Regions from separate parts of the Apilactobacillus micheneri genome, predicted to be linked through region 2. Evidence: riboswitches for the same ligand, from Rfam matches in the RefSeq annotation. Region 2 holds a riboswitch; the other holds the start of a gene.
The links. Region 2 has a riboswitch for lysine ahead of DY123_RS00495 (amino acid permease). Riboswitches for the same ligand answer to the same signal wherever they lie in the genome.

Region 1: linked by a shared signal. The riboswitch ahead of yjeM (glutamate/gamma-aminobutyrate family transporter YjeM) and the one ahead of DY123_RS00495 (amino acid permease) in region 2 are both predicted to bind lysine.

The regions. Positions count from the first base shown of each region.
Region 1 covers NZ_QUBI01000001.1:307,019-323,522, reverse strand. The annotation lists gene DY123_RS01680 (mucin-binding protein) at 1-462, shown strand, start outside; gene DY123_RS01675 (DUF805 domain-containing protein) at 527-1,522, opposite strand; gene DY123_RS01670 (YdcF family protein) at 1,746-2,876, shown strand; gene DY123_RS01665 (helix-turn-helix domain-containing protein) at 2,902-3,489, opposite strand; gene DY123_RS01660 (hypothetical protein) at 3,651-3,938, shown strand; gene DY123_RS01655 (helix-turn-helix domain-containing protein) at 3,972-4,571, opposite strand; gene DY123_RS01650 (zinc-binding dehydrogenase) at 4,775-5,815, shown strand; gene DY123_RS01645 (biotin--[acetyl-CoA-carboxylase] ligase) at 5,950-6,903, shown strand; gene DY123_RS01640 (biotin transporter BioY) at 7,027-7,569, shown strand; gene DY123_RS01635 (type 1 glutamine amidotransferase domain-containing protein) at 7,601-8,281, opposite strand; gene DY123_RS01630 (glycerophosphodiester phosphodiesterase) at 8,368-9,051, shown strand; gene DY123_RS01625 (LEA domain-containing protein) at 9,118-9,282, shown strand; gene DY123_RS01620 (SAP domain-containing protein) at 9,360-9,971, shown strand; gene DY123_RS01615 (MerR family transcriptional regulator) at 9,975-10,352, opposite strand; gene DY123_RS01610 (SDR family oxidoreductase) at 10,352-11,095, opposite strand; gene DY123_RS01605 (hypothetical protein) at 11,165-11,485, opposite strand; gene yjeM (glutamate/gamma-aminobutyrate family transporter YjeM) at 11,633-13,135, opposite strand; lysine riboswitch at 13,299-13,480, opposite strand; gene DY123_RS01595 (aldo/keto reductase) at 13,545-14,399, opposite strand; gene DY123_RS01590 (HAD-IC family P-type ATPase) at 14,486-16,504, shown strand, end outside.
Region 2 covers NZ_QUBI01000001.1:74,785-91,288, forward strand. The annotation lists gene rpoB (DNA-directed RNA polymerase subunit beta) at 1-1,832, opposite strand, end outside; gene DY123_RS00435 (ATP-dependent Clp protease ATP-binding subunit) at 2,099-4,615, opposite strand; gene DY123_RS00440 (CtsR family transcriptional regulator) at 4,632-5,099, opposite strand; tRNA gene DY123_RS00445 (tRNA-Pro) at 5,276-5,349, opposite strand; tRNA gene DY123_RS00450 (tRNA-Arg) at 5,363-5,436, opposite strand; tRNA gene DY123_RS00455 (tRNA-Leu) at 5,460-5,545, opposite strand; tRNA gene DY123_RS00460 (tRNA-Gly) at 5,566-5,637, opposite strand; tRNA gene DY123_RS00465 (tRNA-Thr) at 5,641-5,714, opposite strand; tRNA gene DY123_RS00470 (tRNA-Leu) at 5,733-5,816, opposite strand; tRNA gene DY123_RS00475 (tRNA-Lys) at 5,838-5,910, opposite strand; tRNA gene DY123_RS00480 (tRNA-Val) at 5,913-5,985, opposite strand; gene serS (serine--tRNA ligase) at 6,203-7,486, opposite strand; gene DY123_RS00490 (deoxynucleoside kinase) at 7,765-8,406, opposite strand; gene DY123_RS00495 (amino acid permease) at 8,528-9,985, opposite strand; lysine riboswitch at 10,096-10,272, opposite strand; gene DY123_RS00500 (GNAT family N-acetyltransferase) at 10,314-10,805, opposite strand; gene DY123_RS00505 (lp_1002 family arylesterase) at 10,868-11,671, shown strand; gene DY123_RS00510 (phosphatase PAP2 family protein) at 11,708-12,376, opposite strand; gene DY123_RS00515 (sulfite exporter TauE/SafE family protein) at 12,534-13,367, shown strand; gene DY123_RS00520 (DUF1634 domain-containing protein) at 13,379-13,750, shown strand; gene DY123_RS00525 (threonine/serine exporter family protein) at 13,770-14,231, opposite strand; gene DY123_RS00530 (threonine/serine exporter family protein) at 14,241-14,996, opposite strand; gene DY123_RS00535 (metal-dependent transcriptional regulator) at 15,106-15,765, opposite strand; gene DY123_RS00540 (hypothetical protein) at 15,928-16,272, shown strand; gene DY123_RS00545 (cation diffusion facilitator family transporter) at 16,319-16,504, opposite strand, start outside.

The DNA.
Region 1 (16,504 bases), 230 kb from region 2:
TATGCGATAAAAGGTTTAAATATGTATCGAAAAAATTATTTTACTTATCGTTATAAAATTCGTGGCTTTAAGAAACATATTCGAATTAATAGACCAATGTTTAAGGTGATTGACTATGCCAAATCATCCAAAGGTCATTTAAGATACAAGGTAATTATGATTAATCCGTATACCAATCAAATTGAAAAAAAACATCACAATCATGTTGGATATATAACAGCTAATACTCACTATGTATTACCACTATATTATGAAAAAAATATAAAACGTGTTCGTGTAATCGCAAAAGGGTTGAATGAATACCGTCATATTAATTTAACTGGGAAAGTTAGAGGATATAAACATAATTCTATCTTTAAAGTTAAATCAGTAAATAAAATGGGGACATTCTATCGCCTTCGCCTATTTAATGGTAATTATATAACGGCAAATAAGCGGTATGTGAAGTTCATTAAACATTAATTTATAAAAAAAGTTTCCCTTTAATTTATAAAGAGAAACTTTTTTATTTTACATTATTATTTAATTAATTTGAACTTGAACTACTTGTATTACTGTTCTGATTTTCTTGTTGATTTGATGATTCATTTTGGCTTTGTTGATTATTTTGATCATCATTAGGTTTACTTTGTTCATTACTTTGGTTATCGGTTTTCTTGTTATCTTCTTGTTTTTGTTGATCATTATTATCTTGCTTATTATTGTCATCATTTGATTGATTATCAGACTTATCTTGATCATCATGATTATCTGCATTTTCTTTATTATTATCTTCAGATGAAGAGCTTTGTTCACTAGCTGAATTTTGATCTTCTTGATCTTGATCATCATTATTTTTGTCTTTATCTTCATCATTATCATCGTCATCATGTTTATCATGATCTTCATCCGATGAAGAAGAGGAGCTTTCTTCACTAGAACTAGCTTCACTAGATGGCTCAGAAGAAGAACTACTACTTTGTGATGAAGAACTACTATCAATACTACTGGAATCGTCATTATCAGAAGTATTAGTAACATCAATTTTATTATTAGAACTATTAGCAGCATTTGAAATCAATTCATTAATTCCAAATAATGCCAATGCGGTAATAATAATAATTAACCAATTTAAAATGTTACTTTCCCATTTCATCCCCGCTGGTTTCGTAGAAGGAGCGTGTCGATTTTCATCAGACTTAGGGGTAATCAATAAAACAAAAACAATTACTACTCCAAAAATAGGAATCAATAATAGCCATAAAAAGTGAGCTGAAAAGTTAGCATCATGCAGACGACGAATAGCTGCAGTAAAAGTCATGATTAAGCCAAAAGCACTGACAATTGAATATAAAATGACTGACCATAAACTACTATTGGTCCCTAAAACAAGGGTAAAAAATAGTAGATCGATAATAGCTACAGTGACATATCCTAACCAAAAATCAACACGTTGAGTTTTTCCTTCAATATAGAACATGTTTGACCACATTTTTTTGAATGCAGTAATTAAATTGTGATTTTCCATTTCTTCATTATTCATAATTTACAGAACTCCATATTTAAAAATTTATTTAGATTATAGTTTTTATTACTTAACTTTAGATTAAAAACTTAGTAAGTCTATTGTAAAGATACTGACTGAAAAATGCCAATTATAATGAACGATAACCCTTTTAATTCAAAATAATTACCTTTTTTCACAAATAGTCTTATAATCGATTTAATTCATAGACGTTAGTTTTTGAAACTGAGGTGATTTAATAATGAAATTATTAAAATCAAATGTTGCGACTAAGGTATTGCCAAAAGCGGTGAACAAGATTTCCAGCTTTTCAATCAATGGCAAGCATATCCAAGAATATGATTCTAACTATTCTTATAGTTCAGTTCAGGAGTATTTAAAACGAATTATTAGTAATCCTGAAAAATTGAATTTCTTAGATGCCGTTATTCGCTATAACTACTGGTACAAGCCGGTGTTATTATCAGTTAATCATGACAATATGAATAAATCATACAATAATGAAACTTTAATTAAGTTATTTAAAGATGCTTTGAAGATTTCACCTAATAATGAAAAATATCTATTAGGTTTAGCTTCCATGTATCGATTAAGCAAACATTTAAATTTAGCTACCGGTATTTGGCAAAAAATTTTGCGGATTAATCCTAACAACTATCAAGCTCTATTAAGTTTGGCTGTTTATACGCAATTTAATAAGAATCATAAGGCATTTAAACACTCGTTGTCACGATTAAATCAAATTGATAGTCAACAGACGAAACAAGTTGCAGGGTGGCTAAAATATTTGGAAGAACTCAAAACAATTCGTCTCACGACTAATTTGAATCGTGTTTATGATGATAATAATAGTAAACATTTCATTGTGATCTTAGGCGCTTCTTTAACCGCTGAAGGTCAGATGAAATTAAAGTTAAAAAAACGTCTACGTGCCGGTTTAAAATTAGCTAAAAGAATGCCTAACACAAGAATACTAGTTAGTGGAGGGAAATTGCCTCGCGAACCAGATTTTGAAGCGAAGGTAATGAAACAATGGCTAATTAATCATGGCATTAAAGCTAAACGCATTTTTGAAGAAACTTATTCGAGGGATACTGTCCAAAATACTGTTAATTCAACTGATATATTGAATGAAAATGGTGCTAAAACAGTTACTATTATTTCTAATGCCTCACATATGAAACGTTCGTACACTTTATTTAAAACTGCTCGGCTAATTACTGGCGGTAAATATTTGTTAGATCAGTATGTGGTCTTTGAATCCAAGGATGAATTTAAGGCATTAGAAAATAATTCACGTGATATTCCTAAAATTATTAATGATGTATTGAGAGTCGCTGGTTTTTGGTTATTACCAGGTATTCAGAGATAAAAAGAAGCATAGTGGAGGATATCCATTATGCTTTTTTTTTGAATTTCTTAAAATAAAGCGCTGTAAAAAAGGCCAAGTATATTAATAATACGATAGTAGTAATAATAGGTTTGATAAATAAAAATTTCACAGCATTTACTATGAAAATTAATATAGATATGATTAATAAAATCCAGATCAATGCTTTAGCAAATTTATGGTTAGTGTATTTTGCTATAAACGAAAAAATGGGATCTTCTATATTTATACTTTTAGCGATATTATGTATTTTAATAGGATCTATAAATATATTAGATATTCCAATTGGTAAAAGTAAGTCTACAACGTCTAAGTTACCAAATGATGTTATTAATAGATAAAGAATGATAAGTAATGTAATAAAAATATCATATGTTAGCATTTGCGATTTGAGTTTCTTTTCTGGTACTAAGGAATTTAATGGAACTTGATAGTATTGACTAAACTGATATAAATCTTGAATTTGGGGGATGTTATAACCAGATTCAAATTGTTTAATGGCTTTTTCTGTAAGGCCAGTATTTTGAGCAGTACTTTCAATACTAATATCTTTTGACAATCTAATGACTCTTAATCTTTGACCAATTAGTCTCATAATGTCACATCTCCTAACTGTTATTGCAAATTTTAAGATAATTTTTGGGTGAATACAAGACCACTTGGTTCCAACAAATTTAAATTATCCATACAAATTACCTAATATGTATAGTAAAATTGTAGTTATAATAATACGAATATATCTGGGGAGATGTCTAAATGTTTAACGATAAAATTGTTTTTAATTACATGTACAATTTATGGGTTGCAGTTATTTCTGATTTAAAAGATGCAGAAGTAGAAGAGATTGGTCAAGCACTTCAAGCAAAGTATGCTAAAGAATACAATGATCAAAATGATACTAATTTATCAGATGATGATTTCATCGAATTGGTATCTAATTACACTGAATCAATTCGTGAACAAGCAGTTAGCGATGCTGAAGAAGACATCAAAAAGCATAAAGCACCTAAATTTGTTAAAAATGGTTCTACTTGGAACGTATAAAAAATAAGCATCATTATTGATGCTTATTTTTTATTATCTTGAATGATTACTATTCTTATTAGAATCCCATATCATAGCTGAAGCTAGAATACAAAAGAATCCAAATAATGCTAATAAGATTCCAAAACCAAAGCTAGTCTTATAATTAATTATTGCCATAATGATTCCTAATGTAAACATTGCAAAAGAGATTATGTATGAACGTCTACGATTTAGATATCGTTTAATAATTGAAACTAGTGGATTTTCGAATTGTAATTGTTCCATAATTCTCGTCATTTTACCAAAATGGGTACTATAAAAGCCGATTACATACATGATAAAAATCATAAATATACTTATGTAGATATTTTCATTCATAAATTCAAATGAAAATACTGCTGGTATAATCATCAAATTAGCAATCCATGATCGAATCTTTAATTCTTTTTCTACTTCTTCTTTATTTACAATATCTGATAATGATAAATTATAAAATTGAGCTAATTTATCCAATTGGAAAATATTAGGTTTTTCATTATTAATTTCAAAATTATAAAGTTTATCTGCTGAAATCTTAGTATTAGCAGCCAATTCTTGAATTGATATGTCTTTATCATCTCGAATATCTTTTAATCTTTCGCCTAGAGCCATATTAAACGCCACCTTATGTATTTATAACTAGTATAGAAAAGTTAGATTATATTTACAACCAATGATGCATAATATTTGACCTATAGTTCACTATAGGTAGTACATTAATATTGATAAATAATTTAGCAAACAAATTATTTGTATTTAAAATTTTGATATAAGAGAATGTATTTATATAATAATTTAACTAAGGAGCGCATAAAATGAAAAATACTTTATTTGTTGAACCAGGCAAAGTTAAGATTGAAAATGTTGACAAACCTCAAATTCAAGCTGACGATGATGTAATTCTTCGTGTTGTTCGTACTTGTGTTTGTGGTTCTGATTTATGGGCATATCGTGGATTATCTGATAAGGAAAAGAATTCACAAAATGGTGGTCATGAAGCTATCGGAGTTGTTGAATCAGTTGGTAAAGATATTACTACTGTAAAACCTGGTGACTTTGTGATTGCTCCATTTACCCATGGTTGTGGTAAATGTGCTGCATGTCGTGCTGGATATGATGGTAACTGTTTGAACCACAAAGATAATACTACTTCTGGTGCTCAAGCTGAATTCCTACGTTATCAACACGCTGAATGGTCATTAGTTAAGGTTCCCGGTAATCCTGATGATTACAGTGATGCAATGTTAGATTCATTACTAGCATTATCTGATGTTATGGCTACTGGTTATCACGCTGCTCATGCTGCTGAAGTAAGCAAGGGTGATACAGTTGTCGTTGTTGGTGATGGTGCCGTTGGTCTATGTGGAGTTATTTCTGCACAAATGATGGGTGCTAAAAAGATTATCATCATGAGTCGTCATGAAGATCGTCAAAAATTAGCCTTTGAATTTGGTGCAACTGACGCTGTTGCTGAACGTGGTGACGAAGCTGTGGAAAAGGTTATGCAATTAACTAATAATCAAGGTGCTGATGCTGTACTTGAATGTGTTGGTACTGAACTATCAACTGAAACTGCACTTAAGGTTGCTCGTCCAGGTGCAAGTGTTGGTCGTGTTGGTCTTCCACACGTTAAGAACCCAGATGTTGTTACCCCATTCATTAAGAATGTTGCATTATCCGGTGGAATTGCTTCAGTAACAACTTATGATAAAGATGTTCTATTAAAAGCTGTCTTAGATGGAGAAATTCATCCAGGAAAAGTCTTTACTAAGAGCTTTGACCTAGATAATATTGACGATGCATACCAAGCTATGACTAACCGTGAAGTTATCAAGGCTGCAATTACAATTGACTAATTAAAAATAGATTAAAAAAGCGACTACTTTTTAGTAGCCGCTTTATTTTTTTAAGATGTTCGATGAATCATTGCTATATCAACATTTTAATTTTGTGATATGATTTGTATTAAAGATAAATCAAGGAGAAAATTATGCAAACTGATCAATTATTAAATTTATTTATTAAGCATAAAGATGAATGGTTATCAGGAAATGAATTAGCCGATAAATTATCAATTAGTCGAACGATGATTTGGAAGATGATTCGTAATTTAAAACAATTAGGCCATCAAATCGAAAGTAAGAAAAATGCTGGGTATAAATATGTTGGATCTAATAATTTTGATCGATTATTGATTCAACAAAATTTATATGCACCATTTGAAATTCAAACTTTTAATGAAATGGATTCCACTAATACTTATGCTACAAAATTATTAAGTCAAAGTAAGATAACTGATCCAATGGTTATTGTAGCTGATAAACAAACTGCTGGTCATGGGCGTCGTGGGCGTGAATTTTATTCACCTAAAGATACAGGAATTTATATGAGCATGATTTTACCAATTAATGATAATGCAGTTTTTGATGGTGGCTTGATAACTACTATGACAGCAGTTGCGACAGTCCATGGTTTAAAAAAATCATATCCGAACGTTAATTTCCAATTAAAGTGGGTTAATGACATTTATGTAAATAATAAAAAGGTTTCGGGAATTTTAACTGAATCGGTCATGGACGTTGAACTAATGCATCCATCTGCATTAGTTATTGGCATTGGGATTAATCTTAACCCTAATAATTTTCCTAAAGATATGGGGCGACCAATCGGTGCCATTAGTAATAATCAGGTTGATAAGAATAAAGTAGTTGCTGATATTTTGAATGAATTTTATAAATTATATCCTAATTATCAAAAGGGTGAATTTATGGATGAATATCGTCGGTTATCAATGTTGATTAATCATCAAGTTCAAATTGAAACGCATAGAGGCTTAATTGCTGGTAAAGTTCTTGATTTTGATCACCATGGCAGATTAATTTTAAATAATGGTAATGAAACTAAGGTTATTATGACTGGTGAAGTAGTTAAAGTTCATTTTTAAGGCACATATTCTTATGTGCTTTTTTGTTAACTTTAATTGACTTATCGGTTAACTAAATATATTATAGTTAATTGTTAACTTGTTTTATATTTTAGGTTAACTAATACATATGTGAGGTAACTTATGAAAACTAAAGATTTAACCCAGATTGCTTTAATGACGGCTTTAATTATTGTTTTAGGGATGTTTCCTGGAATCCCTGTTTTATTAATCCCAGTGCCAATTGTGCTACAAAATTTTGGGATTATGCTGGCAGGAATTTTATTAGGTGGAAAAAAGGGAACTTTTTCAGTATTAATTTTTACGTTGTTAGTAATGGTGGGACTACCATTTTTATCCGGTTTTCAAGGTGGTTTAGCCGTTTTTGTTGGCCCAACAGCGGGTTATTTATTTGCGTGGATTTTTACACCAATGCTGATTGCATTGATTAATAATTTAATTAGCAAATATACTCCTTGGAAAAATAATTTTGGCTCATTATTGATTGCAACCATATTTACATCCATTATATTTACTTATGTGTTAGCCATTTTATGGTTAAGTTGGCAAAGTCACATTTCAATTCTTAATGCATTTTATGCTAACTTTTTATTTATTCCGGGGGACATTTTAAAAGCAGTAATTGCTGTCTTTTTAGCGCAAAGATTAAATAAAATTATAAAATAAAAAGCAGACTCATTTGAGTCTGCTTTTGGTTTTAATGACTTAAATTACTAATTAACATTTTAGCAACAGCTTTAGCAGAAAAAGGATTTTGTCCGGTAATAATATGACCATCTTGGACAACAAATTCTCTATAAGCACGACGTTTTTGAAAAATAGCGCCACGTTTTTCAGTAATTTCTTGATTTAAGAATGGAATAAATCGCATTTTACCAGCCAACATTTCTTCTGATTTAGTAAAACCAGTAATGTTACGGCCGTCAATTATATATTTACCATCAGCATCCTTGATATTTATTAAACCAGCAATACCATGGCAAACCGAAGTAATAAAACCATTGTTATTATAAATTTCTTTTGCAATTATTTGTAATTCTACATTATTTGGAAAGTCCCACATAACTCCATGTCCGCCGGTATAATAAATAGCGACATAATCATCGGGGTTAATTTCGTTAGGTTTTAAAGATTTACACAGCGCCCGTTGTTGAAAATCACCGATTTCATAACTTTCCATAATATTTTTATTTACGTATTTCATACTACGTGGATCAATTGGTACAAACCCACCTTTAGGACTAACATAATCAACTGAATATCCAGCTTCATGAATGATGTCGACAAATTCTGTGGCTTCACCTAGCCAAAGTCCAGTTGGCTCATTTGTATGCTTATATCTAGTTGTATTTGTTAGCACTACTAGGATTTTTTTCATGATTCTATCTCCTATATAAACTAATTGATTTTATTATATAGCACATTTGGTCTAAAATGAAGTATATAGTAAGGAGATAATATATTATGAAAACAATGATTTTTGCACATCGTGGTATTCCGGTTAAATTCCCTGAAAATTCTTTAGAAGGCTTCAAATATTGTATCGACAATAATGCCGATGCAGTTGAATTTGATGTTCATTTAACCAAGGATGGAACACCAGTGATTATGCATGATGAAAAGATTGATCGCACTACTGATGGCGAAGGATTAATTAATTCTTATAATTTTAAAGATTTACGTAAATTTAAATTAGCTAATGGGGAACCTATTCCAAGTTTAGCTGAATTCTTAGATTTATTTGCCGGTAAAGATATCAGATTAAATCTTGAATTTAAAACTAATAAAATTCATTATCAAGATATCGAAGAAAAAGTTATGAACATGGTTAACGATACTGACTTAATGTATCCAGTGATTTATTCTTCATTTAATATTGATAGCATTAAAGTGGCACAAAGAATTGATCCTGATCAAGACTATAACTTTTTATTTGATAAAAGAATGAATGTAGATCCTAAAATGTTTATGGAAAGTGAACATCTTAATAGTTTACATCCTGGTACATACATTCCTGGTATTGAAGATCATGAAAGAATTTGGACCGTTGATGATGACATGGAAATCCATCAATTATGTAAAATTGGCATCCAAGGTATTTTTACTAATGATTTTGAAAAAGCTCAAAAAATTAGGGACGAAATCTAACTAAAAGTCGTATTCTTTGAATTCAAATTATGTGAGTGTTACAACATAGTTAAAGGAGATGATATTATGGATTTTGATGATATCAAGAATAAGGCTAGTGAAACTGCTAGTGACTTAAAGGGCAAAGCTTCAGAAGCAGCTGGCAAAGCCAAAGGTAAGGCTTCTGAAATGACTGGTAAAGCTAAAGGTAAAATGTCTGAAATGACTAACAAAGCCGACTCAGATAAATAATATCAATAACAAATTATTAAAATGTACATGCTATACTTAGCATGTACATTTTTTTATGAAAAGAGTTGAATATATAAATGATAACCATCGAGTATTTTAATAATCACTATTTTTATAAAAAGGACTTGCAAAATCTTTGTAGAAAATATGGATTGCCTGCAAATGGGACTAAAGCTGAATTAAATGATTTTATTTTAAAAATGCTACATGGTGTGTTACCAAAAGATATTAAGCCATTAAGAAAATTGAATAGGCAAGGATCTTTGCAGTTTTCAGAGATTAAGTTAGATACTAAACTTTTGAATTCAGGATTTAAATTAAATAATGAAGCTCGAAAATATTTTGCTAATTATTTTAATCTTAGTAACTTTCATTTTAAAAAGTCTATGGCCATTAAAATGCGCGATGTGCAAAAAAATAATGATGGTAGGGCAACGGTTAAAGATTTGATTGCAATAATAAATAATCCTAGTAAGGTTATAAATAATTCTGAAGAACATACATATCAATGGAATCATTTTTTACGAGACTTTTATAAAGATGATGCATACAAAGATTTTAATACCCCAATAAAGGTTGCTGCAATTTTGTGGAAAGCTGTACGTGATGATAGATCACCAAAATATCATCATGCGTTAATAACAAAATATTATCCATTAATTAAACAATACAAAAAGAATGCTAAATAATTATTATTTAGCATTCTTTTTGTTAAAACTATTTTCTAGTTCTTCATAGTGATTTAATTTATATTCTAAAACTTGTTGAGCATTTTTATATTTTAGAATTTGATGTTTAATTTCGTCCAATTGATCAGCAATTAATTGCTTCCTTTGTCCAAAAGTTTGTTCACCGGAACTATATAAAACCATATACTTTTTTAATTTGTTAACAGTCATTCCAGCATTACGCATACAAGAAACGAATTCAATTTGTTTTAAATTTTCTTCATCGTAATTACGATAGCCATTACTATCTTTAGCAATTGTATATAGTAAACCGATTCTTTCCCAATAATATAAAGTTTGTCTAGAAATATTATATTTATGGGTAACTTCTGCAATTTTCATTAAATACTTTGTCCAGTAGGGCGAACTAAGATTTCATTCATATTAACATTATCAGGTTGTTCCATCATGAAGATAGCTGAGTTAGCAACATCTTCAGCTGATAATGCCATATTTGAATCTTGTGACATTTTTGCAATAGCATCTTTGATTTGTTTATTACCAATAGTTGAAACTAAGTTAGTATTAACAGCACCTGGAGATACAATACCAGTCTTAATACCATTACCGTGTTCTTCTTGGCGTAATCCTTCCATAATTGCACGAACAGCAAATTTAGTACTGTTATATACAGCAGAACCGGGGTAAACAACATGACCAGCAACTGAATCAGTAGCCATGATTAAACCTTTACCTTGTTTTTGCATAGTTGGTAAAGTAGCTTTAATTCCGTTTAGAACACCAATAACGTTAGTATTAAACATTGCTTTCCAAGATTCTGGATCACTATCTACTAACTTATCTTGTGGCATAATACCAGCATTATTATAAATAATGTCTACTTTTTCGAACTTATCAACCGCAGTTTTTACTAAAGCTTTAACGTCTTCTAAATTAGTAACATCAGTTTTTTGGTAAACAACATTGGCTGGATTTTCAGTGCTATCAGCAATTGCTTTTAGTTTTTCTTCATTTCTAGCTCCAATTACAACTTTGGCACCTTTAGCAACTGCCTTTTTGGTAGTTGCAGCTCCCATACCAGAACTAGCACCTGTGATAACAATTACCTTGTTTTGTAAAGTCATTATAAAACACTCCTTTATTTGATTAAGTTCAATTATAATAAACCCTATACCTAACTATAATGCAAATGATTAGTCTTCTTTATTTTTATTGATTAAACTATCACTATTACCAAGTTGAAATAGAATTGTTGATATTATTGCAGCAATATACATTTGATGACCTGCAAAATTGATACATAAACTATATAATGCAGTTATTAAAATTATTGCTGTGACAATTATTGCTAATATATTATTCACTTTTATGAATAACAAAATTGCTTGGAATATTAATGAAAAAATTAATATCAGTAGTGATATGTAAAGTGATTTAGTAGTTAAACTACCATTTATATATGCTGGTCCACCAATCCCACCATCAGAGAAAGCGTAATTTAAGCCTAAAAACATAATCGAAAATAAGCCTGTAAAAAAGCTAAATAGTTTGCAAAGTAATTTTATACATTAATTCTTTCTTTTGCGACTAATGATAACAAAAGTGTAAACACCAAAAAAGTCCAACTTACATTGCAGTAAATTGGGCTTTTTTAAGTAATTTTATTCTTGATTTAATTTTTTAACACCATGTGAATAGAATAACCATGCCACAATGATGAAGAAGACTGGTCCAAACAAAGTCCAGAATGCAGTTTGAATATCATGATCCATCAAAGGTTGAATGGTGGTGAAAATGATAGCAAATGCTAATGTAAAAATTGTAATTACAGTAGTTACATTCGTAAATACCTTATTTTGATAGAAAATAAAGCCATCTTTATTTTGTGTAATCTTCTTCTTAAATAGTGGAAAGGCGATAACTAAGAATAAGTATGGAACCGCAGTAGTCATATTATTCATATCAGTTAAAATTGTGTAAAAGGCTTGAGCTGATGATCCGCCAAATGAAACTCCGGCAATAATTAAGCAAATGACCAAACATTGAACCCAAAGTGCATGGGCAGGAACATCGAATTTATTAAGCTTAGTCATAGTCTTAGGCCATAACTTCTTTGGTGAACCTTCAATAAATGACTTAATTGGAGCATAGGTTAAGAAGATAAATTCACCTAAATAACTGATGAAACCAGTTAAACTAGTAAATCTAGCAACCCATTGTCCCATTAATAATGATTGACCGGTGTTTAAGTGTAGGAAGTTATGTCCAAATTCAACCCCTAAATTAGTTAGTAGGGCGAAACGAACATTTCCTAAATTAATATCACTATGGCCTAAATCACGAAGCCAATTAGCACTAATTCCACACATTAGAATGCCTAGAAGGTACCCAACAGTCATTACAACAGTAGCAATGATAACAGCACGAGGGAATGTCTTCTTAGGATTCTTAGTATTATCGGTAATACTACCTAGTGTTTCCATTCCGGCATATGCAAAGACTGCATAAACTAAGAAAGAAAACATTGAAACTGGTGATTGAAAGGCAGGATTAGGTGAAGCTACCATATTATGCATATTAATGGGTTCGGCGAACTGGCCATGATTAGCCATTAATACTAAGATTGATAATCCAACAAAGATAACTAAATCAACAATCCCAATAATTCCACTAACATAGGATAATCCGGCAATAGATTTCATACCACGGGAAGCTAGCCAAGTTACAAACATAATAACTAAAATTCCCAGCACTCCAATAGTAGCGGTTGAATCTAAACCAAATAAATGCCAACTACCAGTAGTATCTTTACCAGAGATAGTAACGGCTAAAGGAATCCACATGTTAGTAACTAATGAAACTAATGTGATGACCCAACCAGCTAGCCAGGTAAAACTACCTATAAATGCCCAACGCTTACCAATAGTTTGTTCTAACCATGAGTAGATACCACCATGAGCATCTTTAAAAGTTGAACCATATTCAGCAAACATTAAACTAGTGGGGATGAAGAATAAAATTGCCCCTAATATGTACCAAATAATACTTGAATAGCCCATTTGATAAAAGGCTGTTTGTGAATTGGAGATTCCAAAAATGGTGGAAAAGATAATTAATACTAATCCCATTGTAGAAATCTTCTTTTGACTCTTCATGTTTTCCATGAAACATTACTCCCTTCAATGAGGAAGATACTTTTAATTGATAAAACAAATTGAAATATTTATAATTCACAGGTATAAATTGCCAAGTTAATAAATAAAGGGAACTATTCAAATTGGAATAGTCCCCTTAAAGTATTATCAACGTTTTATTTTATCGTTAGTTTACCTTAAAAGCACCCCGTAAGTTGTTTACTTACGACAGTTCTTAGCTTATTGAGCTAAGTCCCAACAAATTAATTCTTTAAGCAAATTAATAGTTTCGGCAATTATTCCTTTCAACTTATATCAACATGTCTTAAACCATTACTTAAGTCTACTGATAATAATTGCGCCTCTTCCTTAGATATATTTAATTTACATTTATAATGTTATCATTAATTTTTAATAATGCAAATGGTAAATGATTAAATTAATGAGTAGGATATTGGTGTTCAATTTCATATACGATTTCTGGATCGTCACCAGTACGTTTTTGCTTATCCAATGCACTAATTTGTTTCATTTCTTCATCTGATAAGTTGAAATCATAGATATCAGCATTTTGTTTGATTCTTTCAGGATTACTGGATTTTGGAATAACTGCAATTCCACGTTGTAAATGCCATCTCAAAATAATTTGAGCAGTAGATTTACCATGATTTTCAGCAATGTCTTTTATCGTAGCATCGTTTAAGGTTGCTCCACGACCCATTGGACTCCATGCTTGAGTTAATATATTTCTTTGCTTATTAGCCTCAATCATTGGTTCTTGAGTAAGATATGGGTGATCTTCAATTTGATTAACTACTGGCATTTCATCAGCTGTAGTTGATAATAAATCAAGGTGTGTTTGATGATAATTACTTACTCCAATTGATTTAACTTTACCTTCTGCTTTTGCTTTTTCAAAGGCACGCCAAGTATCAAAAAATTGAGAGTGAATTGGCCAGTGTACCAATAGTAAATCAATATAGTCAGTTTGTAATTTTTCTAGTGATTCATCAATTGCATCTAAAGTTGATTGATAGCCTTGTTTTGGTTCAGGAATCTTAGTGGTAAGAAATATTTCTTTTCTGTTAATTTTTAGCTTTTTAATTGAATTACCTAGTAGTTCTTCATTATTATAGAACTGTGCAGTATCAAATAAACGATAACCACTTTCAAATGCAGTTTTAATTGCTGCATCCATAGTATCTTGATCTGCTAATTTGTAGGTTCCAAAGCCTTCCATTGGCATTTGGTTCCCATCAGCTAATTTAATTGTATCTTTAATTGAATTAGGCATAATGATCCTCCTTGGATTTAAAGTAATTTAATAGTAAGACAAAGTTATGAATAAAATCAATCAAAAAACATAAATGAGGTGAGATATTGGCAGAACAAGTAAACAGCCAGAAGGGTTTAACCCAGTCTGAAGTAAGTAAAATATATGCAAAAGGTCTTCACAATAATAAAAGTCATGATTTTACATTAAGCATTTCACAAATCTTAAAAAACAATACATTAACATTATTTAATTTAATTAACATTGTGTTAGCGTTAATGGTTTTATATACAGGTGATTATAAAAACTTATTGTTCTTAATAATTGCCGTGGCAAATACTATAATTGGTAGTATTCAAGAAATTCGTTCTAAAAGACAACTAGATAAGATGGCCATTTTGTCTGAAAGTAAGATTAAGGTTGTTCGTGATGGTAATGTGCAGGAGATAGATCCTGAACAAATTGTTTTGGGAGATGTAATTTTACTTAGTCACGGTGACCAAGTGCCAGTTGATGGTGAAATCTTAACGGCAACTGGGTTACAAGTAGATGAATCACAAATTACTGGTGAAACTAATTCAATTGCTAAAAAAGCTTCAGATCATATTACTTCTGGTAGTTTTGTTCTAAGCGGGAGTGCACGTATCTTAGCGGCTAAAGTTGGTAATGATACATTTGTTAATCGGATGGAATCAGAAGTTAACCAAACTGATAAAAAGTCTGATAGTAAGATGCTCCATACTATCAACCGTATTATTAAAATTCTTACCTTTATTATTGTTCCTTTAGGCAGTGCTTTATTAGCAATCAAATTATTATCAGGCGATGATATTAATAAAGCTCTGCTAGGAACAGTTGCTTCCATGATTGGGATGATTCCTGAAGGCCTGGTACTTTTATCCTCAGTTACATTAGCAGTATCAGCGATGAAATTAGCGAAGAAAAATGTACTGGTAAGAGATTTATCAGCGATTGAAACATTGGCACGAGTAGACACGATTTGTTTGGATAAAACTGGGACTATCACCACCGGTAATCTCAAATTTGAAGATGTTTTGCCTATTGGTCAAACCTCAAAAGAAAATATGAAATCAGCTTTGGGAGGCATTGTTTACTCTAGTGAGGATGACAATGAAACCTCCTTAGCAATCAAAAAATCCATTGATAATCCAAATTGGAATTTAGTGGAAAGTGTTCCATTTTCTTCTGATAAAAAGTGGAGTGGGGCTAAATTTAATAATGGTAATTATGTAATGGGTGCGCCACAGTTCGTTATAAAAAAGATGGATAACAAATTGCAACAAACAGTTGATAGTTATACTTTGAGTGGCTATCGAGTATTATGCTTAGCAAAAGTAAATGGTGAATTAAAGCAACCACTAGATAATGTTAATTTACTAGGATTAGTCTTAATCAGTGATGAGATTCGTTCCGATGCACGTTATACACTAGCTTATTTTAGAAATCAAGATACTGATTTAAATATTATTTCAGGTGATGATCCTAAAACTGTTAGCAATATTGGTTATCGTGTAGGACTTCCCAATAGTAGTGCTTTGGTTGATATGTCTACAGTATCAGATAACGCTGATTATCAAGCGTTAGTAAAGAAATATACTATTTTTGGTAGAGTGACCCCTAAGCAAAAGAAACGCTTAATTCAAGCTTATCAATCCAATGGTCATACCGTGGCGATGACTGGTGATGGAGTTAACGATATGCTAGCCATGAAACAAGCAAATTGTGGTGTTGCTATGGCCTCTGGTAGTGAAAGTACTAAAGGAATTGCTGATTTTGTTTTGATTAACTCTAATTTTTCAGCAATGGTTAATGTTTTGGGTGAAGGACGTCGAGTAATCAACAATATCAGTAGCGTAGCTTCATTATATTTAATTAAAACGATGTTCTCTTTAGCACTAACAGTGTTATTTATGTTCAGTGCATATAGTTATCCATTTCAACCCATTCAATTAACACCGATTAATACATTTATGGTAGGATTGCCTTCTTTCTTATTGGCACTTTCACCAAATTATCAACGAGTAACTAATCAATTTTATCGGAAGATATATGAAGTGGCACTACCAGCAGCAATTACTATTGTTGGGTATGTCTTATTGATTATG
Region 2 (16,504 bases):
GTTTCAATATTCTTGGATTTGTATCTAGCCATAACAATATCATTAGCAAATGATCCATCTTCATTTAATGGTGAGTTAGCTTGTGCTACAACAAAATTATCTTCTTCATCAGCTGACAAGTAATCAATTTTTTCGGTAACTTTATGATTGTCCCATGAAACACGACGGTATGGTGTTTCAATGAATCCATATTTGTTGATTTTAGCATAACTTGAAAGTGAACTGATTAAACCAATATTAGGACCTTCAGGAGTTTCAATTGGACAAATACGACCATAGTGAGTGTAATGAACATCACGAACTTCATATCCAGCACGATCTCTAGTTAAACCACCAGGTCCCAATGCTGATAAACGACGTTTATGAGTTAATTCACCCAATGGGTTAGTTTGATCCATAAATTGTGATAGTTGTGATGAACCAAAGAATTCTTTGATTGATGCAACAACTGGACGAATGTTAATTAATTGTTGTGGAGTAACGGTACTAGTATCTTGAATTGACATACGTTCGCGAACAACACGTTCCATTCTTGCTAAACCAATTCTAAATTGGTTTTGTAATAATTCACCAACTGAACGAATACGACGATTACCCAAGTGATCAATATCATCTGGTTCACCAATTCCTTCTTGTAGATTGAAGAAGTAATTAATTGAAGAAATAATATCAGCAGGAGTAATGTGTTGGTAATCTAATGGAATATTATCGTTACCAATAACATTAACAACATGATCTGGAGCATTTTCAGATTGAACTTTAATAATTTGTACAGTCATTGGTTCAGGAACAACTGATTGTTCTGAAGGATTGAATGTATAAGCCTTAAAGTCATCACGATCTAGGTATGGTGCCAATGTCTTCATAACGTTTTTATCAACAACAGTACCTTTATTAGCAATAATTTCACCAGTATCAGGATCTGCCAATGTTTCAGCAAGAGTTAATCCTAATAAACGGGTCTTCAAACTTAACTTGTTGTTAGTCTTGTAACGACCTACTGGTGCCATGTCATAACGCTTATGATCAAAGAATCTAGTTGTTAGTAAACTACGTGAAGAATCTGCTGTCTTAGGTTCACCTGGACGTAGACGTTCGTAAATATCCTTTAATGATTCTTCAACACGTGAATCTTCAGTATCTTTATGAACATCTTTTTCCAAAGTAAGTGAAAGACTATCGTTACTACCTAAAATTTGAGTAATTTCATCATCAGAACCAAAACCTAAAGCACGTACTAATTCAGTAATAGGTAACTTTCTAGTTCTGTCAATTCGTACATATGAAAGATTTTTAGCATCTGTTTCAAATTCCATCCATGCACCACGGTTAGGAATAACAGTTGTTCCATATGATAGACGACCATTTTTGGCTCTATCTTCATGGAAAAATACACCTGGTGAACGTACTAATTGTGAAACAATAACACGTTCTGCACCATTAATGATGAATGTTCCTTGATCAGTCATAAGTGGGAAATCACCAAAGAATACATCTTGGGTTTTAATTTCACCAGTTTCATGATTGGTCAATTTTAAAGTAATATGAAGCGGAGCAGAGTAATTTGCTTCGTGATCTCTCGCTTCATCAACAGTATACTTAGGTTCTAATAGCTGATAATCAACGAATTCTAATGAAAGTTTTCCTTGAAAATCATCGATTGGCATGATGCCGTTAAACATTTCACGCAAACCTTCATCTAAAAACCATTTGTATGAGTCAGTTTGAATTTCAATTAAATTAGGTAAATCAAGAACTTCCTTGATTTGAGAGTAACTTCTTCTAATACGGTGTTTACCATATTTAACTAAATGTCCTGCCAAGTTCTTCACCTCTCCAAAATATTCTACGAAGGATTATATTACATTTTTATTACAATTAACTTTTTTTGCCTATTTTTACTAAAAATGAGCAAAAAAAAACCAAAATAAGTAAACTAAATAAACTTATTTTTGGTTAATTATAAGCATGCTTGACGGACAATAGATCGCCAGCACACATTTAACTTCGTAGTTACATATTTAGTATAATACACGTATCAAAAAATAAAGTCAATGATTATACAAAAAAAGAGGAATAAAATCCCTCTTTTTAAATTCTATAATTTTACAGTTTCTTTTTTATTATTTTCTTTTTTAACAATATTAATTTGCCCTTTTGAAGCTCCAACGCTCACATTGTCACCAGGTTTAATTTCACCAGATAACATTGCTTCTGAAAGTTTATCTTCAACTTCAGTTTGAATAGTTCTTCTAATAGGACGAGCACCAAATTCAGGATTAAATCCTTTTTCAGCGATTAAATCAACAGCACTAGGAGTTACCTTAATATTGATTCCTTGTTCTTTTACACGAACAAGTAAGTCATTAGCCATTAATTTAACAATTTGTTGAACTTGTTTCTTATTAAGTTCATGGAAAATAATAGTTTCATCAATACGATTTAAGAATTCAGGTTTAAAGAATCTTCTCATTTGACTCTTAATAGTAGCTGACATTTCTTTATATTGATTTGCTTCTTGATCTTCTGACTCTGCACCAAAACCTACTGTCTTCTTATCACGTAAAGTTGTAGCACCTAAGTTTGAAGTCATAATCAAAACTGTATTTCTAAAGTCAACACGACGACCCTTAGCATCAGTCAAGTATCCATCATCTAAGACTTGTAATAATAGATTAAATACATCTGGATGCGCTTTTTCAACTTCATCAAATAAAACGACTGAGTAAGGATGTCTTCTAACTTTTTCAGTTAATTGACCGCCTTCATCATAGCCAACATAACCAGGTGCTGAACCAACCATGCGACTAGTAGAAGTTTTTTCCATATATTCAGACATATCAATTCGGATAATATCATCTTTTGATCCAAACATTTCTTCAGCTAAGTCCTTAGCTAGTTCAGTCTTACCAACACCAGTAGGTCCTAAGAAGATAAATGAACCAATTGGACGGTTTGGATTTTTCAATCCACTACGAGCTCTTCTAATAGCACGTGAAACCGCAGATACAGCTTCATCTTGTCCAATAATCTTTTTGTGTAAAATATTTTCTAGATTAACTAAGCGGTTAGCATCTGATTGCTTCATTTTAGTAACTGGAATTCCTGTCCATTCAGAAACAATTTGAGCAACATCTTCGCCAGTATCCTTTAGATTATAGTCACGATCTTGTTTAGCTTGAGCTTTTTTATCCTCTAGCTTAGATGCTTCAGCTTCAATTTCTAAACGAAGGCTTTGTTCTTGTTCACGAATCTTAACAGCCTCTTCAAATTTTTGACTTTCAATGGCTTCTTCCATTTTGTTCTTGTATTCATCTAATTTGGCTTCTTTTTCAGATAATTTATCTGAATCATCTAAATTATTGATTCTAACCATTGCAGCAGATTCATCAATTAAGTCAATTGCCTTATCTGGCAAGAAACGGTCACTGATATATCTGGTTGATAGGTCAACAGCTTTATCAATAGCTTCATCCGTAATCTTAACTTGATGATGATCTTCATATTTAGGACGAATACCTTGTAAAATTTGTTTAGTTTCTTCTTTAGTAGGTTCTGGAACATCAACTGTTTCAAAACGTCTTGCTAAAGCGCCATCTTTTTCAATGTGTTTTTGATATTCATTTAAGGTTGTAGCACCAATGGTTTGAATTTCACCACGAGCTAATGCTGGTTTTAGAATATTAGATGCATCAATAGCACCTTCAGCACCACCAGCGCCCATTAGTGTATGCAATTCATCAATAAATAGAATTACATGACCATCAGCTTTAATTTCTTGAATAATCTTCATTAAACGTTTTTCAAATTCTCCACGATATTTAGTTCCAGCAACTAAAGTACCCATTTCAAGCATCATTAAACGTTTACCAGAAATATCTTCTGGTACTTCTTTTTTAACCATTTTACGAGCTAATCCTTCAACAACAGCTGTTTTACCAACTCCTGCTTCACCTAGTAAAACGGGATTATTTTTAGTACGACGACTTAGAACTTGGACTACTCGTTTAATGACACCATCACGACCAATAGTAGGATCAATTAAGCCATCACGAGCTTGTTGAGTTAAATCAGTAGCTAATGAATCCAATGTAGGAGTTCCTGCTTTATTTTTAGATTCTCTAGAACCAGGGAATGGGATGTGTTTAGTATTGTCATTGGCAGAAACACCCATTTTACGTAATAAAACTGTTTTTACATTTGGAACTGAAGTTTCATTAGTCCCCAGGTTATTTAACAATCGATTAGATAAAATATCAGGTGTATCCAACAATGCTAATAGTAAATGTTCAGTTCCAATCTTGATAGAACCATATCTTTTAGCTAATTGTCCAGAAAGTGTAAGTACACCTTGAGACTTAGGAGAATATGGTAAATAAGTGTTCTTATCAGGATCCTTAAAGTTTCCATAACCAATTACAAGTTCAATTTCACCTTTGACGTCATCTTCAGAGACACCGCTTTGTTTTAATGCTGAATAAGCAATGCCATTTTTTTCAATTGTTAAAGCTAATAATAAATGTTCAGTACCAACAGCTTGGTGACCAAAAATTTTCGCTTGTTCTTGTGCTAAAATTAAAACGTTCTTTGCGCTTGGAGTAAAAATGTTATCCATAAAGTAGCCCCACTTTCTAGCTTTTGTATCTCAAATGATTCAATATTGAAACCATAATCTTAGCTCTAATTTCATTTTCTAATTCTTTATTGCCAATGGATAAAGTTTGCTTATCACTTGCAGCTGATAACAAGTCAGCTTCATTAACAGTAACTAATTCATTTGCTAACAATGTTCCAATCACTGCCTTACCTTCACGTTGAGATATTGAATCACCAATTGCATTAATCAGTGTATCCAAAATATCTAAATTATCAAGCAACTTAACCTTTTCAATTCTTATATATCCACCACCGCCACGTTTACTTTCAACAGTGTAACCATTTTGAATGGTAAATCTGGTTTTTATAACATAGTTAATTTGAGATGGAACTACATCGAAAAGGTTGGCAATATCAGATCGACTAATTTCAACTTTTTCGTCATTAGCCAATATTTTCTTTAAATACGCTTCAATAACATCAGACAGATTTTTACCTTGCATATAAATAACCGTCCCATCTTTGACTAATATTGACTTTTATTATACGTAGTTATTCTACAAAATAAAAGTATTTTGAATTATTTATAGACAAAAAATGAGAAAACAACTTTCCTACGTCATTACTCTCTTACAAAAGCAATTAATAGTCAAATCATTTTCTCAAAATAAAATTATTATCGGGAAGACAGGATTCGAACCTGCGACCCCCTGGTCCCAAACCAGGTGCTCTACCAAGCTGAGCTACTTCCCGAGGAAATAAAAAATGCACCCAGTAGGACTCGAACCTACAACCTTCTGATTCGTAGTCAGACACTCTATCCAGTTGCGCTATGGGTGCAAAATAAATTATATTCAGTTAAATGCCGAGGACCGGGATCGAACCGGTACGGTTATTACTAACCGCAGGATTTTAAGTCCTGTGCGTCTGCCAATTCCGCCACCCCGGCAGACATATTACAATATAAAAAGCGGAAGACGAGATTCGAACTCGCGACCCCCACCATGGCAAGGTGATGTTCTACCACTGAACTACTTCCGCATATGCCGACTAGATGATTCGAACACCCGACCTCTTCATTACTAGTGAAGCGCTCTAGCCAACTGAGCTAAGTCGGCAACATATGCTATGCATAATGCGGGCGAAGGGATTCGAACCCCCACTTCCATATAGAAACTAGAACCTAAATCTAGCGCGTCTGCCAATTCCGCCACGCCCGCAAGTTGCTTTTTTAATTGTAATGAGCCGTGGCAGGTTCGAACTGCCGACCCTCTGATTAAAAGTCAGATGCTCTACCGGCTGAGCTAACGGCTCAATGGAGGATACAGGGCTCGAACCTGTGACCTCCTGCTTGTAAGGCAGATGCTCTCCCAACTGAGCTAATCCTCCATGAGGTCATTCCGATAAGTTATCTCAACAAGACAACTATTTAATAATATCATTTGTTTTTTATAAAGTCAACAACTTTTTTAATAATTAATTAAATTGTTTATTTCAAAAAACTCAACAAAAAATATTATATCTAACATACAATGAATTGTCTACCCTTAATTTTAAATTTTATAAAAAAAGAGCAATCAATGATTGCTCTTTAAATATTATTAAACTAATTTTCTTTACTAATTTTCTTCATTCCATGCATATATGGTTGTAATACTTCTGGAATATCAACAGTACCATCTTCATTTTGATAATTTTCTAAAATGGCTGCAACTGTTCTTCCAACTGCAAGTCCAGAACCATTTAATGTATGAACATATTGTAATTTACCATTTTCATCACGGTATTGGATATGTGCTCTTCTAGCTTGGAAATCAGTGGTATTTGAACAACTTGAAATTTCACGATAACGACCTTGAGCAGGCATCCAAACTTCAAGATCATGAGTCATTGCAGCAGTAAAACTCATATCACTAGTAGTTAAAGTAATAACATGGTATGGAATCTTCAACAATTTAAGTAGTGATTCCGCATGTTCAGTAATACTTTCTAATGCATCCCATGAATCTTCAGGCTTAGTAAATTGTACCATTTCAACCTTGTTAAATTGGTGTAAACGAATCAAACCACGAGTATCACGACCAGCACTACCTGCTTCTGATCTAAATGCAGGTGTTAAAGCAGTAAATTTAACTGGTAATTTTTCAGTTGGAATAACATCATCACGATAATAATTAACCAGTGGAACTTCAGCAGTTGGAATCATAGTTAAATCACTATCAGCAATCTCAAAACCGGCCTTATTTTCTAAGAATTTAGGAAATTGACCTGTTCCATACATTGAAGCTGAATTTACCATGTATGGTGGTAAAACTTCAGTATAACCTGCTTTATCGTTTTGATCTAAATAAAAGTTATATACGGCACGTTCTAGTTTAGCACCTGCCCCCATGTAATATACAAAACGACTACCAGCAACTTTAGCACTAGCATCAAAGTTTAAAATTCCTAGCTTTTCGCCAATATCCCAATGATGTTTTGGTTCAAATTTAAAATTACGTGGTTTACCAATCTTACGTAATTCTACGGCACCTTCTTCAGTTAAGCTTTCAGGAACCCCATCTGCTGGAATATTTGGTAAATGCGCAGCTAAATCGTGTTGATCTTTTTCAGTTTTTTCTAGATCGGCATCTAATTGTTTAATATCAGCACCGACTTGCTTCATCTCATTAATAGCATCTGTTGCATCTTCTTTATTGCGTTTTGCTTCGGCAATTTTCTTAGATGCTTTGTTCTTATTAGCCTTTAAAGTTTCACTCTTAAGAATTAATTCACGGCGTTTTTCATCATATCCAATCAATTCATCAATAGTTTCAGCTTTAATCCCTCTAGTTGCTAATTTATCCTTAATAAAATCAGGATTTTGTCTAATCATTTTCATGTCTAACATAAGTAATACCTCCTAGTAATAGATAATAAAAAAGAAGGCCTCATCCAATTGGGACGAAGGCCTTCTTTTCGCGGTACCACCCAAGTTCTTAGTCATAACTAAACACTCGTATTGTGATAACGGTCACTTACCGTGTAGCATTACCTACCCGCTTTTCGTATGCCGGAAATTTCGACTTGTGATTTTCACCAACCATCACATCTCTTGATGTCTACTAATAAACATACATCGCGTTTGCATCTATAAATAATAATATTACATCTATTTTAGATAATCAACTATTTTAAATTCAATTCTTTTAACTTATTATCAATCTGCTGTAAAACTTTTTTACGATCATTCTCATTTTCAATAAAATCATATTTATCGCCATCAATTTGAATTTTTGGCGATTGGTCATAATTTTTATAAAAATTATTATAACGATCGTTTAAATCCTGATAATAATCATATAAACTTGGATCATTATCTACTTGTTCAAAACTACGTCCACGCTTTTTAATTCGTTTTAACATTGTATCAAATGAAATATTAATATGAATTAATAAGTCTGGGTTCTTTTGTAGTGATGAATTGGGAATTTCCTCCATCATATTTTCCAATAAAGAATCATAAATATCAGCTTCAGTTTCAGTAGCACGATTCATATCTGCATTCAATCTAAACATCAATGAATCTTCATAGATTGAACGATCCATCACGCTTAACTTTTCACTTTGTGCTTGTTCAAGGTTTTCAAATCTAGTATTCAAAAAATAAATTTGTAATAAAAAGGCATAACGTTTAGGATCTTTATAAAATAATGGCAAAATTTCGTTATCATCAACCGATTCATAATAGCCAGTCGAATCCAAATGTTCAGACAATAATCTAGTTAATGAAGTCTTTCCTGCTCCAATAGTTCCTGCTAGTACCAGCATGTAATTCTCCTTAAATAAATCAATAATATTTATATTTTAATACATAATTAAAAAAGTTACATTAAATATTTTAAACCAGTAAAAAAGATGCCCTATTCAAAATAAGAGGCATCCTTTAATTTTATTCTTTATCTCTTAAATCAGTAGGTGAAACATCTACTTTATCTAATGGGATAATCTTAGTATGATTTTTGAATTTATATGCAAAATATAAAATAAATACTAATGGTACTGAAATATAAGTAATTCCAATTTGTTGCCAATTAAAGTTTACAAATGAAGAGATATCTTGACCACAAATAACTAAAATACAAATAATTAAAGTAATAATTGGACCGGTTGGGAACCATGTTGCATGGTATTTTAGTTCATCTAAACTATGACCTTGTTTGATAAATGCACGTCTAAATCTAAAGTGTGAAAGTGCAATTCCAACCCAAGCAATGAATCCAGTTAAACCAGAAGCAGCTACTAACCAAACATAAATTTGTGGTCCAGCAATACTACTAATAAATGTAGCCAATGAAACTAAAGTAGTTGCACCCAAAGCAAGATAAGGAATTCCACGCTTGTTGGTACGTCCCATAATCTTAGGTGCATACCCTTCATGTGACATTGAATATAGCATTCTAGTGGAAGCATACATCCCTGAATTGGCTGATGAAATTACTGAAGTTAAGATGACCGCATTCATAATTGAAGCCGCTGCTGCTAGCCCTGCACGCTTGAAAACAATTGTAAATGGACTAATTGCAACGTCACTAGCACTTGATCCTAATAGATCAGGACTAGTGTATGGAATAATGGCACCAATTACAAAAATAGCTAAAATATAAAATAAAATAATGCGCCAAAAGACATCTTTAATTGCACGAGGAACTGCCTTACTAGGATTATCAGCTTCACCTGCTGTAATCCCAACTAGTTCTGTTCCTTGGAATGAGAACCCAGCAACCACAAAAACTGCTAAAATCATTGGAATGCCACCAACAAATGGTGCTTGTTTATAGTGGAAGTTAGATAACCCAATGGTATGACCACCCATAATACCAAAAATAGTTAAAATTCCTACACCTAAAAAGACGAAGATAGTAATAACTTTAATCAATGACATCCAAAACTCAGTTTCACCAAAAGCTTTAACTGATAAAGCATTGATTAACAATATTAGCGCTAAAGTAATCGCACTAAATATCCAACTCGGCATATTAGGTAACCAGAATTTCATTACCAAGGCAGCCGTACTAATATCAACTGCCACGGTAATTGCCCAGTTAAACCAATAATTCCATCCCATCGCAAATCCTAAAGCAGGATCTACATATTTAGCTGCATAAACAGAAAATGAACCAGAAACAGGTGTGTTAGTAGCCATTTCCCCCAAACTAGTCATTAAAAAGTAAACCATTAGTCCCATTAAGAAGTAAGCAACTAATGCTCCACCTGGTCCAGCTTGACTAATAACTGAACCTGAAGCAACAAATAATCCGGTTCCAATTGAACCTCCTAGGGCAATCATCGAAACATGTCTTGTCTTAAGTCGTCTCTTTACCCCTTTATCCTGTGAGTTTTCACTCATAATATGTCATCCTCTCTTATGATTCTAAGAGGTGCCATCAGAAAAATAACTAAAAAGGATCTCCCCTATATATAAGAAGAGATCCGTAATCAATCAAATTTTAATTATTGATCCTAGAAAGCACTCCGTAGAAAAACTACGACAGTCCTCAGCTTATTCAACTGAGCCCCAACTAATAGTTGATAAAGCAGCTATTAGTTTCGGCAAAATCCCCTTTCACCAATCTATATACATCACTTTATTGACAAAGATTGGTTATTAATGTCATTTGCGCCTCTTCTTAGATTTACTAAGTAATTATATAACATATAAGTTAATTAAACAATAACTATGATAATTTTAATTCGAATGTCTTATAACCATCATATTTATCAATTTGATGAAAGCCTAGTTTATTTAACACTTTCATTGAAGGCTCGTTATTTTGATTAACAGTTGCTTCAATTAAAGAAGCTTCGTCAAAATTTTCAAGAACTGCTGACAAAGCCTTTGTCATATAACCTCTTTTTTGATAATTATTATTCATGAAATAACCTAATTCCAAATTATCATAAACTGGTTCAAAATTTTCACCAATCTCGGGAAATAAATTAATTAAACCAATAACTTTCCCAGAATCCACTAATCGAATCACAAAAGTAACATGATCTTCATTTTCTGACTGGAAAAGCATTTTAGCTTTACTTTCATCTTTAACTGGTTCAAAACCAGTCTTTTTGGCTACTTGATCATTAGCAATCATTTCCCAATAATCTTTAAAATCATTAGGATTTAGGGTGTCTAATTTAATTTCACCTAAGTTAATATTTATATTCTTCAACAGACATTACCACCATTCTTGCGTTAAAATAATCACAGATATTATATATTTGAGGTGTAAATATGAAAATAATAAAAGAATCAATTCGTAAAAATTCAAACGCTTTTATTCAAGGATACCTTAGACCTGCAGATGTTGAAACTAATAATTTCAAACATCCCGCCATTATCATTCTTCCCGGCGGTTCTTATAACCACATTCCAATGGTCCAAGCGGAAAGTATTGCCTTAAATTATTCAGCTAAGGGATATCAAAGTTTCTTTGTTCGATATACCTTTGAACAAGAAGCACGCCCATTACTACCTAACCCACTAGTAGAATTAGCAAACGCTATTAAAATGATTCGTAAAAATGCTAGAAAATGGAACATTGACCCTAATAAAATTGTTATTTCTGGATTTTCAATTGGTGGTCACATTACCAGTCTATACAATGACTTTTATGATAGTAAGTGGTTAATGGATAAGGTAGATTTATCAGATGCTAAAATATTAAAACCAAATGCAGTGATTCTAAATTACCCAGTGACCGATTTAACACTTGGTTTTCCAGGCGACAAAGAAACTATCGATAACTGGGTTAGTGATCAAAAAGAACTAGCTGCTGCAGAACATGTAACTGATACTAATGCTCCTACATTTATTTGGCATACCGCAGATGATCCATTTGTGCCAGTTAATAATTCTTTAAAATATTCAATGAGCTTAAACCAACATAATATCGATAATGAATTACACATTTTTCACCATGGGCCTCATGGAATGGCATTAGCTAATTCAGTTACTGCTTGGAATGAAGCTTCCAATAATCCACACGTTGCTAAATGGTTTGATTTATCAAATGATTGGTTAAAACAAATTCTATAAAAAAAGCTGATATCAAAATGATATCAGCTTTTTAATTTATAAATATGAACGACGAACTGGACGCCAATGCTCTTTTAGGCGCTGAGCATATCTAACATAAAATGTTTCAGAAATTTGTACCCATGTATAAGCAACAAAGGCAGCTCCTAAAGTATCAGTAGGATAATGAGCATTCAAATAAATACGTGATGCCATCACTAACAATAAGAAAATAAAAGTTATAATTTGTATAAATAATTGCTTCTTCCAACTCTTAATCATTGGCACCAATACAATCCATATAATACTAATCACAATAAAGATTCCAAAAACATGTCCACTAGGGAAACTAAATCCAGTATCGGCTGCACTATGTAATGATGGACGTGGTCTTCTAACGATATTTTTAACAATAAAGGCAACAACATCGCCACCAATAATAGTGAATATTGACCATAGCGCAACAATTTTATTTCTAAATCCCCAAAGGAAAAATGCAATAATTAATATCCACACAATATCCATTTTAGGACTAGCTAATGTAGTCGATAAGTGCATCAATTGTTCTTTAAATCCACCTTGTGACTTCTGAATTGATCCGATAATAATTGAATCAATAAATTTTAAATAACCAGAATTCATAATCACTGAAATAGAAACAAATAATGATAATATTAATCCCAAAGTGATTTTGAATATTCTTTTATTATCCTTATCAATTATCATGAAACCTTAATCCCCCTAAAAAAGTTTTAAATTTAGTATAACATAGCTAATATATATGCATTCATATTTTAATAAAAATTATAAAAATCACTTTCAAAGGTATATAATTCAATCATTGTTATAATAAAAACAATTAAATACTTTAGGAGGCAAAATCATGATTGGAACAGTAATACTTATGATAGTCATTGGCCTATTTGCTGGAATTGCTGGTGCTATCTTAGGATTAGGTGGCGGAATTATCGTCACCCCCATTTTGACTTTAGCTTGTCATCTAGACATTAAATATGCCATTGGAGCTAGTGTCATCGTAGTAATTGCTACCAGTTCTGGATCAACAATCGCATATTTAAAGGATGAGGTCTTGAATCTTCGAGTAGCAATGTTTTTAGAAATTGCTACTACTATTGGAGCCGTTTCTGGAGCATTATTAACTGGGATTTTAGAACCAAAATATCTTTACATATTATTTGGATTGCTATTATTATTTTCATCATTCAACATGGCGCGCAAATTAATGAATAAAAATAAATCTAATCTTAGCAATAAAAATGATAAGATTGCTCAAAAAATGCGCTTAAACGGTAGCTATTATGATAAAGCTGAGCATAAACAAATTGACTATAAAGTTGAAAACATCCCTGGTGGTTTATCAGTAATGTTTGGTGCCGGATTAGCTTCTGGATTATTAGGGATTGGTTCCGGGGCTTTTAAAGTTATTGCTATGGATACATTTATGAAAATGCCATTAAAGCCTTCCAGTGCTACTAGTAATTTAATGATGGGAGTTACAGCAGCTGCATCTGCTACTGTTTATTTCTTTAATGGATCAATCTTGCCATACATTGCAGTACCATTAGCATTAGGAATTTTAGTTGGAGCAACAATCGGATCAAGAATCATGCAAATTTTACCAGCAAGATGGATTCGAATCTGTTTCGTACCAATACTATTGTATATTGGTATTAGCATGGTTATTAAAGGTTTCTAGGAGGTTAACAAATGAACAATTCTAAGCAAACCACTAAAGCAGAAATGAATGAAATTGAATTAGTAATTGGTAAAATCCTAAGAATTGGGGTTATCATATCAGCTGCAATTATGATAATTGGCCTACTAATGTTCCTTATTACTGGTAATTCTGGATATGCTGGTAATTATCATCCCTCATCATTTAAAGAAATTTTTCATGGCATTGTCCGATTAAAGCCATATGCAATTATGATGTTAGGAATATTTTGCTTAATTCTTACCCCTGTTTTACGAGTAATCGTTTCAATATATTCATTTTATAAAGAACATGATATGTTATACGTTTATATCACAACGTTCGTACTATTAGTCTTAATCTTTAGTTTCTTCTTAGGACAATAATAAAAAAGAGCAATGAAAATTATTTTTCATTGCTCTTTTTATTTGCTAAATTAACACGCCAACGAATGTATAGTTGGTTTAAAAATTCGGAAAATAGGAAACCAGAAGCAATTGCTCCTGCAATAAATACAACTTGGATTAAATTGGATTTAGCTAAAATAAAGTTACCAGTTGCCAATGATTTCATAACTTGATATGCCTGTCCTCCAGGAACAAGTGGTACTAAAGCTGGAATATTAAAAATAATAACCGGCATTTTTTTATAACGTGATGCAAAAATACTTAAAATTCCGACTGTAAAAGTTCCAAATAAATTGGCAAAAATATATCCACTTATATATGTATTAATGTAGAAATAAACAAGCCAACCAGAAACACTTACAATTCCACTCACATTCAGTGCTCGCTTAGGTAAATTAACTAATAATCCAAAACCAATTGTTGCTAAATAAACACAAACAATATTAATAAATAGTCCCAAATAAACACCTCATCCCATGATTTTAATTGCCATCGCCACACCAAATCCTAAAGCACAAGCACTCATGATGGCCTCAACTCCACGAGAAGGTCCTGAAATTAAATTTCCTGATAAAACATCACGAACCGCATTAGTAATAGGTACTCCAGGAACCAATGGCATTAATCCACCAGTAATTAAATCATCGGCACTATTGGCTAAATGCATCCTAATCATAACTATAGAAGCAAAACCAATAGTTAATGCAGATATAAATTCATTTAAAAATTTAATGGAAGTATATTTATCGATAACATTATAGACAAGCCAACCTAAAACTCCAATAAAAGCAGCTGCCCAAAAATCAAAAGCATTATGTCTAAAAACAATTTCCAAGGTTCCACTAACAACCGCAGCCCCTAGTAGTTCAACCCAAAATGGATATCTAGTTACACGCTTATCAATATGCTTTAATGAATGATAAAACTGGCCTAAAGTAATCAAACCAGCTTGAAATTGCCTAGAATAATCATTAACTACTGAAACTTTTTCTAAATCGAAACTACGTTTATCAATTGAAATAACTTGTGAACCCATATCAGGGCTAACTGTCATTATAATTCCGGTTAAAGTCACATAAGAACGGTTATCAGAAAAGCCCGCATTATGACAAATACGATCAATTGTATCGTTTACTCTAACCATTTCAGAACCATTTTCAATCATGATTTTGCCTGCTAATAAACAAGTTTCCACTACTAGTTTGCTTTTCCTTTTTTCATTCAAAAAATTCACCTACATTTTACGTAACAATAATATTATTTCAAATTATAACATGGATTATTTTAAGTGAAATAAAAAAACGAGTTTTAAGTGTTATCCACTTATCCTCGTTTTATTCGTTCGAATTCTTAATAAAAATATAATGTGATGCTTTATAACTAATTGCATTTTCTTGTTTATCAGTTAAATTTTGTACAGTAACTGGGCCTTCAAATGGTGAATGCTTAATGACTTTTAACTTATCACCAATATCAAGCTGAATATCGCCTAAATAAGTTAATAGATCATGATTATCGATGAAACGGTCAACGATTACCGTATCACCATCTTTAGCGTCATTTAGTAACAAATGGCTGTCTTCTTTATAGTGACCATCCATACTAGGAATTACTCCACCATGTGGACAATGAGTAGGATGACCAAGTTTATCATACATTGCTTTTAATAAACGATCACTTGTAACATGTTCTAATACTTCAGCTTCTTTATCTAAATCAGGAAGTGGATAATTTAATTCATTAACTAAAAAGCTTTCCCAAATACGGTGTTTTCTAACTAACACTTCAGCTAACTTAATCCCTTTTTCTGTTAAGTAGACACCGGAATAAGGTTCATGGTAAACCAAACCTTCTTCAAGTAATTTATTCACCATTTCAGTTACAGAGGCTGCAGCTATATCTAAACTGATTGCAATTCTTTTATTGGAAACTTTATCTTTAGTTCCACCTAGTTCAAATATAATTTTTAAATAGTCCTCTTTTTTTGGGGTCATTCTTATCAGCGTCTCCTAAATCAAAATCTAAATGCATTGGGTTTTAATATTTAATACTACAGCATTTAATACAATTTTACCATTTTTATTTAACTTTTTTTAATAAAAAATATATAATTGAGTTGTAAGTTACATAAGTTATAAGAAACTGGAGATGGAAATATGAGTGAAAAGTTATTCAAGTTCGATCAACTCAGCGAACAATCTCAAGAAAATAGTGTCAAAGGTTTCAGTAAATTCTTTGTCAAAATGTATCGAGATCGCAACATGGAACTAATTAGTCAAGATATTAATAATTCTTTCTTATGGGATATCGACCGCGAAGTATATCGTAATCGTTTTGAATCAATTGAACATGCTGCTAAAGATACTGTTAAATATTGCAGCAGAAATTATCGAGAAATTTTAAAAGATTTGGACATTAACTTTTTGGCTAATGGTACTTCTGAATTACCTTGGGAAGATTGGTACCAAACAAAATATGATAAAGTACCAGCTGGACTATAAAATAAAAAATCTCAACCTCCAAATGAGGTTGAGATTTTTTTATTAATTATTTAATGTCAGTACCACTATCATAAAACAAATCTTCTTTTTTACCACGCTCTACTTCAGCCTGTAATGTAACATGTTCAACATTGTATTTATCATGAAGTAATTTAGTAATCGGATCATATATTTTTTCAGCATCGCTAATCATCATGTCTTGCATATTAATATGAGCAGAAAACATAATACT